Regions from separate parts of the Paenibacillus sp. OAE614 genome, predicted to be linked through region 2. Evidence: riboswitches for the same ligand, from Rfam matches in the RefSeq annotation. Region 2 holds a riboswitch; the other holds the start of a gene.

Region 1 (4,010 bases), 5.1 Mb from region 2:
AAGGCGTGACGTTTATTTTGTCGGAAGCCTGTCCGGAAGAAGGTCTGGGCGCCGCCATCATGAACCGGCTCCGCAAGGCCGCCGGACAGCGGATTGTCCGCTTGTGACCGCTCGCCGCACCTATTAAGAGACATCATTTACCTCTTGTCCGCATATGGTTGTACAAGAACCTAACGGACATGGGGGAATAGGGATGTTAGAGACTTCTGCCGGTTTAGGGCAGCTAATGACAATCATGATAATGGCCGTCGCATTAGGACTGGATGCATTCTCTCTGGGCGTAGGAATCGGCATGAAAGGAATCCGGCTGCTGCATATTCTCAAGATCAGCCTGCTGATCGGCCTTTTCCATGTGTTGATGCCGCTGCTGGGAATGTTTATGGGATATTACGTCAGTTCGCTGCTCGGACAAGTTGCCGCCCTGGTTGCCGGCGGGCTGCTTGTGCTGCTGGGCGGACACATGGTCCTGAATTCCTTCAAAACAAGCGAAACGCGAATGGTGGATCACCGCTCTTTGCTGGGGATGCTGCTGTTTTCGCTCAGCGTCAGCATTGACTCCTTTTCGGTAGGCGTATCCCTGGGGATGTTTGAGAGCAATCGGATTCTGACCGTACTGGCTTTCGGGATCTGCGGAGGCGCGATGGCCGTGCTTGGACTTCTGCTCGGCAGGAGGGTAAGCCGGAATCTCGGCGAATACGGGGAGGCCCTTGGCGGCGCGATTTTGCTGGCATTTGGCCTCGCCTTTATCTTTTGATACAATATCGGCAAAGACACTTCGGGAGGTGCTAGAGACGTGAAGCATATTTTGTTTGTCTGTACGGGAAACACGTGCCGCAGCCCGATGGCCGAAGCTCTGCTTCGCAAGCTGGCCAAGGAGCGCAGCGTTCCGCTCGAAGTCCGTTCGGCCGGCGTGGCCGCCCTTGAAGGGACACCCATCTCGCGCCATGCGGAAGCGGTGCTGCGGGACCACGAGATCGATGAGGATTTGACCGCCAAGCCGCTCAGGGCCGACACGGTGGATTGGGCGGATTTGATTTTGACACTGACCCAGGGGCATAAGCAGCATGTGATCCGGAGCTTTCCGCTCGCGGCTGACAAAATTTATACCCTGAAGGAATACACCGAAGATGACGAGAACGTGATCAAGGACCTGCAGGAGCTCGACAGCCTGTACGCCACCTGGGAAATGAAGCGGGCGCTCGGGCAGCAGCTGGAGGACGAGGAACGGGAGCGGCTGATCGAGATCCAGCAGCGGATCCCGAGTTTTGATATTTCGGACCCGTTCGGCGGATCCCGCGACGATTACGATGTAACCGCCGCAGAAATCCGCGCCGCCATCGAGCGGCTGCTGGATAAGCTGGAGGCGTTCCGTACATTTTAAGGAAGAAGCTTAGTTTGGCATTTGGGCGGAAGCCTAGTTGAAAAAATGGAGTAAATTTGCAGATTGATTTTCATCGCGTCATGCTTTATGATGAAGGTGAAAAACATCGGTTCCGGTGTAACTGGCGACAATGTGGATCCAACCACGATGGAGCACCGGAATATACGGCCGGTCGCCTGGGCAAAAGAGCAATTCTGCGGAATGATCCGCGGACTGCTCTTTTTTTCGTCTAGTGGCTGCAAATGAGTTATAATGGTACAAGAAGTCACGGGAATACCGGGGAGCGCTAGATTCGTTTCTCTGTATTGCGCGAAATTTTAGGAGGTTTTTCGAAAGATGAAAATTGCTGTTGGAACAGATCATGCGGGTATACGTTTGAAAGAAGACATCATTGCCGTGATCGAAGGAATGGGGCATCAAGTTGCGGATGTGGGATGCGGATGCACGGATTCCGTGGACTATCCCGACTATGCTCTCCCTGTGTGCGAGCTGGTTACCAAAGGCGAGGCCGACCGGGGAATCCTGATCTGTGGAACAGGCATCGGCATGAGCATCGCGGCGAACAAGGTTCCGGGCATCCGGTGCGCCTTGGTCCACGATGTGTTCTCGGCGATCGCCACCAGGGAGCATAACGACTCCAACGTGCTGGCGATGGGTGAACGCGTCATCGGTCCGGGTCTGGCCCAGGAAATCGTCAAGGCTTGGCTGGGCACGGAGTTCAGCGGCGGCGAGCGTCATGTCGGGCGCGTGAACAAGATTAAAGCGATTGAAGAGCGGTATCTGCACAATTAGGGAGGTTTTCTCATGGAAAGCATGTCAGGTGGCAGTCCATTGGAAGTTTCGCTGGGAGAACAGGTATCCCAAATCCTTCATGAGCTGGTGGAAGCCGCAGGGCTTGGCCCTGGTAAGGTACTGGTTGTCGGAACGAGCACCAGTGAGGTGGCCGGGAAACGCATCGGCACTTCCGGGGCACTCGGGGTTGCTGAGGAGCTACTGCAGGCGATCGGCGAGGTCCGGGCCAAGTTCGGCTTCGACACGGTGTTTCAGTGCTGCGAGCATTTGAACCGGGCGCTTGTGATGGAGCGTTCCGTTCTGGAGCGCCTTCGTTTAACCGAGGTCGCCGCCGTTCCTGTTCCGAAAGCGGGCGGCTCTATGGCTGCCGCTGCTTACCGTTCCATGAAGGAGCCTTGCCTGGCCGAAGCGATCGAAGCTCACGCGGGCATCGACATCGGCGAGACGATGATCGGCATGCATCTGCGGCGTGTGGCGGTGCCTTTCCGCCCGACCCTGCGCTATGTGGGGCACGCGCGCGTGAATGCGGCCTACACGCGGCCCAAGCTGATCGGCGGCGAACGGGCGGTGTACCGTCTGGATGAAGAAGCCGGCAGAGCCGACCGTGACGGCGGCAGTTCAGATCTTTGCGATTAACATGAGCGGATGATTGAAACAAACATTTTATTTTGAATTCCAATAAGGGAGGAACTATTAACATGGATCAATTGCGTAAGAAGGACCCGGCTGTACTCGAGGCCATGAACTTGGAACTGAAGCGTCAGCGTGCGAACATCGAGCTGATCGCATCGGAGAATATTGTCAGTGAAGCGGTTATGGAAGCCATGGGCTCCGTCCTCACGAACAAATACGCCGAAGGATATCCGGGAAAGCGGTACTACGGCGGCTGCGAGCGCGTCGATATCGTTGAAGATATTGCCCGTGACCGTGCGAAAGAGCTGTTCGGAGCCGAGCATGCCAACGTGCAGCCGCACTCCGGCGCTCAGGCCAACATGGCCGTATACCTGGCAGCGCTGAAACCAGGGGATACCGTACTCGGGATGAACCTTGCCCATGGCGGACACCTGACGCACGGAAGCCCGGTGAACGCTTCCGGTCTGCTGTACAACTTCGTCGCTTACGGGGTCCAGGAAGATACGTTCCTCATTGATTATGACGAAGTCCGTAAGCTTGCGTTCAAGCATCGTCCGCGCCTGATCGTCGCCGGTGCGAGCGCCTATCCGCGTACGATTGATTTCGAAGCTCTCGCTTCGATCGCCAATGACGTAGGCGCGCTGTTCATGGTCGACATGGCTCATATCGCGGGCCTGGTTGCAGCCGGGCTTCATCCGAACCCGGTGCCTCACGCCCATTTTGTCACGACGACAACGCACAAAACGCTCCGCGGACCACGCGGCGGTATGATTCTGTGCAAGCAGCCTTGGGCTGCGGCCATCGACAAGGCCGTCTTCCCGGGCACGCAAGGCGGTCCGCTGATGCACGTTATCGCGTCCAAAGCCGTAGCCTTGGGCGAAGCGCTGGACCCATCGTTCAAAACCTATGCCGAAAACGTAGTGAAGAACGCCAAAGTATTGGCTGAGACGCTGATCAGCGAAGGCCTGAACATCGTATCCGGCGGCACAGATAACCACCTGATGCTGGTGGATACCCGCAGCGTAAACATTACAGGGAAAGACGCCGAGAAGGTGCTGGACTCCGTGGGCATCACCGTCAACAAAAACGCCATTCCGTTCGATCCGACCAGCCCGTTCGTGACGAGCGGAATCCGGATCGGTACGCCGGCTGCGACTTCCCGCGGCATGGATGAAGCGGCAATGGTGGCGATCGGCAAAATCAT
Region 2 (4,010 bases):
ATCGGCTTCGGATTTCAGCTTGTCGATCTTGGCTTTGTCGATCCCCTGCACCTTCGCATTGACAGACTTTAACCGGTCATCATTCTGTTTCCGGAGCACTTGAATCTGCTGCTTCTTCAGCTTGTTGGCCTCATCCAGCGCCTTATAGCTGTCATGAAGCACGCCAATACTCTGCAAAGCGGCATCCCAAGCACTGTCCGATGCGGCTTCCGCCCTCAACGGACCTAACATAAACAATGCGACCGTACAGCATAAAACCGTCACCAAGCTGTTTTTCCATAAAACTTTTACATACGACATCTTCATCTCTCCCCCAAATCATCAAAATTCATAATGAATGGACAAAAAAAGCACCCTGCAAGTAAGGCATGACGCCTTTCCTGCAGGGTGCTTCTCCCGCTTCCATTAACTATGTTGAACCCACTATATCGCTATTTCACACGGTTGTCAATAAATTACCGGAACATTTGTTCCTCTTTTTTTGGACGAATCCAGTTGTCGTGATTACTGACCGACCATCCCGCCGTCTACCGTGTAGAGGGATCCTGTCACGAATGAAGCTTCGTCGGAGAGGAGGAAGTTCATTACCGCTGCTACTTCTTCCGGCTCACCGTAACGGCCCATTGGCGTAGCCGATTCATTGGCGGCTTTGTACGCTTCCGCATTGCCGGAGTTCGCCTCAATCTGCCGCATCATCCGGGTGTTGATCGTTCCAGGCAGAACCGCGTTAACCCGGATGCCCAGCGAAGCCAGCTCGTTGGCAGCAACGCGCGTCAAGCCGATCACGGCATGCTTGGACATAATGTATGGGGCCACTCCTGGCGCGCCCATCAGGCCTGCAAGCGAAGACGTATTCAATATTGCGCCGGAATTCTGCTTTTTCATAACTGGAATAACATAATGCAGTCCCAGGAACACCCCACGGACGTTGACGTTATATACCAGATCAAGCGCTTCAACGGATTGCTCTTCGATCAGCCCGGTAGGACCCTCAATCCCTGCATTGTTCGCAAAGTAATCGATGGTGCCGAATTTTTCAACAGCACGGTTCACATAGTTCTGCACGTCCTGCTCTTTGGATACGTCGGCAGCGATTGCCAGTGAATTGGTATCGTTTAGGCCAAGCTCCTCAACGACGCTCTTGACCGCATCTTCCTTCAAATCGACCAGGACGAGGTTCAGCTTGCGCTCGGCCAAACGCCGTGCCAGCTCTTTCCCGATTCCGCCGGCCGCGCCGGTAATGACTGCAGTTTTCGTTTGTGTTTGACTCATGACTGAATCGCTTCCTTTTCAACAAAGTTTATAAAATTGCTGTATGGGCTTTAAAGCTCATATCTGCTACATGTATAGGTTACACCCTTATTAATTGTTCACACAATAATCATATTATGAAATAATGTCATCTATCCAACAGGTTGAAGCCGTATGTCACCGAACCATGACAATCTTGAACATTTACCTTCTTTTTGTTGATGATGTTCTGCGTTTTGGCGGCAGCCCAACTTGCGTTATAATAGGAGAAACGACAAGCTGGAGGCAGATTGCATTTGACAGACGAACAAGTTCTTGACCGCAGAGCCAGAAGAACCCGGCAGGCGCTCAAATCCGCACTCGTTTCCTTAATTCTCGATAAAGGCTTCGATTCGGTGACTATTATGGACATCGCGGCCCGCGCAGACTATAACCGGGGCACCTTTTACAAGCATTTCGTCAGCAAGGAAGACCTGCTCAAGGAAATCCACGACGAGTTTCTGCATGGCATCGCCGAACTGCTCGTCGAGCCGTATGATGGCCTGGAGCGAATTGAAGCCTCGATGACCTATCCCTCGGGGCTGCGCTTGTTTGAACATATCGAGCAGCATAAAGATGTGTTCCTGGCCTTATCGCGAGTCGAACGCGGAAAGCTGGCGATGAACATGTACGACAGGCTCAGGGAGTCGATGCGGAAGGACATGCATATCGAAATGGAACCGACCGAGCCGCCGATCGACTACGAAATCATGCTGAGCTACCGGATGTCGGCCACGGTGGGGGTCATTATGCACTGGGCAGAGGTTGATTTTAAATACACGGCGTCTTATATGGCGCAGCAGCTGATGGTGCTGGTTGAGACAAAAATGGATTACATCGTGTTTAAAAGAAACGGCAGCACATAAGCATCATTCTCAAAACTCCCCATTGTGCCCGTAAGCACAATAAGGTATCATTCTACATAGATGGACTGTGTGCGACTGGCGGAAACATGGGATGAACCATGAGGGAGCACATGGATATAAACAGCCGTACGCCTGGGCAGAGGTAAGGGGAATTTCCCCTTGCCTCTTTATGTTTTTCTGGACCTTACCATGATTTAAAGGAGATGCAGACAATGACAGAACAAACGCTGATTTTGGACGGAGCGCGCGTGGCGCAGGACATTAAGGACGGCTTGGTTAGCAGGGTGAAACGGCTGTCCGAGCAAGGGATTACCCCCTGCCTGGCGACCATTTTGGTAGGCGACGACCCGGCATCGGCCACATACGTGCGCATGAAAGGCAATGCCTGCAGACGGCTCGGGATGGAATCGTTAAAAATCACACTGGATGCGGGGACGACGACCGAGGAGCTCATCTTTGAAATCCAAAAGCTTAACGCCGACCCGAACGTTCACGGAATTCTGCTGCAGCATCCGGTTCCCCATCAGATTGATGAAAGAGCCGCATTCGACGCGATCGCCATTGAAAAGGACGTCGACGGCGTCACCACGCTGGGATTCGCGCAGAACGCTTTCGGCTTTGCTGCCTATCCTTCCTGTACCCCGGCGGCCATCATCGCCATCCTGGATTATTACCGGATTCCTGTAGAAGGCAAGCACGCTGTTGTTGTCGGCCGCAGCCCGATTCTCGGTAAGCCCGTCTCGCTGATGCTGCTATACCGCAATGCCACGGTCACGATCTGCCATTCGAGAACGAAAGGCCTTGGTGATATCGTGTCCCAAGCAGAGATCGTTGTTGCCGCAGTAGGCAAACCGAAATTCATTCAGGGAGACTGGATTCAGGACGGCGCTGTCATTCTGGACGCAGGATACAATGAAGGCAATGTCGGGGACGTTGATTATGAGGCATGTCTGGAAAAAGCGAGCGCCATTACCCCCGTCCCTGCGGGCGTCGGACCGGTAACCATTGCCATGCTGCTGAAGCACACGGTGGATGCGGCGGAAAAACAGCTGGGATAAACCAGCCATCGGTATGGCCAGGTTTTCCAAGGGACACTTAAAAAGCCGTGTATCGGCAGCACAAATACGCCGGTAACGGCTTCAAAAAATGGCAAGAGGGCATTCCGCCGAACATCATTCGGTGAAATGCCCTTTTTTCTACCCAAGATGTAATGTTCTTGAGTCGGTTGATATCCGATTCACATAAATCCGTCCGTCAAAAATGGCGGCCTATTCGTACCGCAGCGCCTCGATCGGATCCAGCTTCGCGGCCTGTCTGGCCGGGAATACGCCGAAAACGATGCCGATGCAGGCCGAGAACCCGACGGCAAGCAGCACGGAGTTCATGGACACCGCCGTGGTCACGTCCATCAGCTTGCCGACGAACTTGGAGCCGCCGAAGCCAAGGATGACGCCGATCACACCGCCCAGGATAGCCAAGGTGACGGATTCAAACAGAAACTGCGATAGAATCGTCCCTTCCTTGGCCCCGATCGCCTTCCGGATACCGATCTCCCGCGTCCGTTCGGTAACGGACACCAGCATGATGTTCATGATGCCGATTCCGCCGACGAGCAGGGATATCGCCGCCACGCCGCCCAGAAAGAGGGTCAGCGTTTTGGTGACACTTTCGGCGGAGGACATGACATCCTCCTGGCTTTGAACCCTGAAATCATCGTCGGCCCCGCCAAGTTTATGGCTTTGGCGTATCGTATACTGGATCAGCGCCATGGTGCTGTTGATCACGTCGGTAGATTTGGCTTCGACCAAAATTTGCCGGACACTGCTCCGGGAGCTCCCGGTCTGAAACCGGGAC

The links. A riboswitch is a leader RNA that binds a small molecule or an ion and turns the genes downstream of it on or off. The one in region 2 is predicted to bind ZMP and ZTP.
Region 1: it holds a riboswitch for ZMP and ZTP, as region 2 does, so the genes downstream of both, rpiB (ribose 5-phosphate isomerase B) here and ABIE48_RS10620 (bifunctional 5,10-methylenetetrahydrofolate dehydrogenase/5,10-methenyltetrahydrofolate cyclohydrolase) in region 2, are expected to answer to the same signal.

The regions. Positions count from the first base shown of each region.
Region 1 is NZ_JBEPOD010000001.1:7,330,056-7,334,065, forward strand. It holds gene ABIE48_RS33490 (L-threonylcarbamoyladenylate synthase) at 1-107, shown strand, start outside; gene ABIE48_RS33495 (manganese efflux pump MntP) at 194-754, shown strand; gene ABIE48_RS33500 (low molecular weight protein arginine phosphatase) at 794-1,381, shown strand; ZMP/ZTP riboswitch at 1,489-1,570, shown strand; gene rpiB (ribose 5-phosphate isomerase B) at 1,718-2,173, shown strand; gene ABIE48_RS33510 (TIGR01440 family protein) at 2,195-2,809, shown strand; gene glyA (serine hydroxymethyltransferase) at 2,872-4,010, shown strand, end outside.
Region 2 is NZ_JBEPOD010000001.1:2,248,000-2,252,009, reverse strand. It holds gene ABIE48_RS10635 (hypothetical protein) at 1-300, opposite strand, end outside; gene ABIE48_RS10630 (SDR family NAD(P)-dependent oxidoreductase) at 505-1,272, opposite strand; gene ABIE48_RS10625 (TetR/AcrR family transcriptional regulator) at 1,548-2,156, shown strand; ZMP/ZTP riboswitch at 2,218-2,301, shown strand; gene ABIE48_RS10620 (bifunctional 5,10-methylenetetrahydrofolate dehydrogenase/5,10-methenyltetrahydrofolate cyclohydrolase) at 2,369-3,214, shown strand; gene ABIE48_RS10615 (ABC transporter permease) at 3,425-4,010, opposite strand, start outside.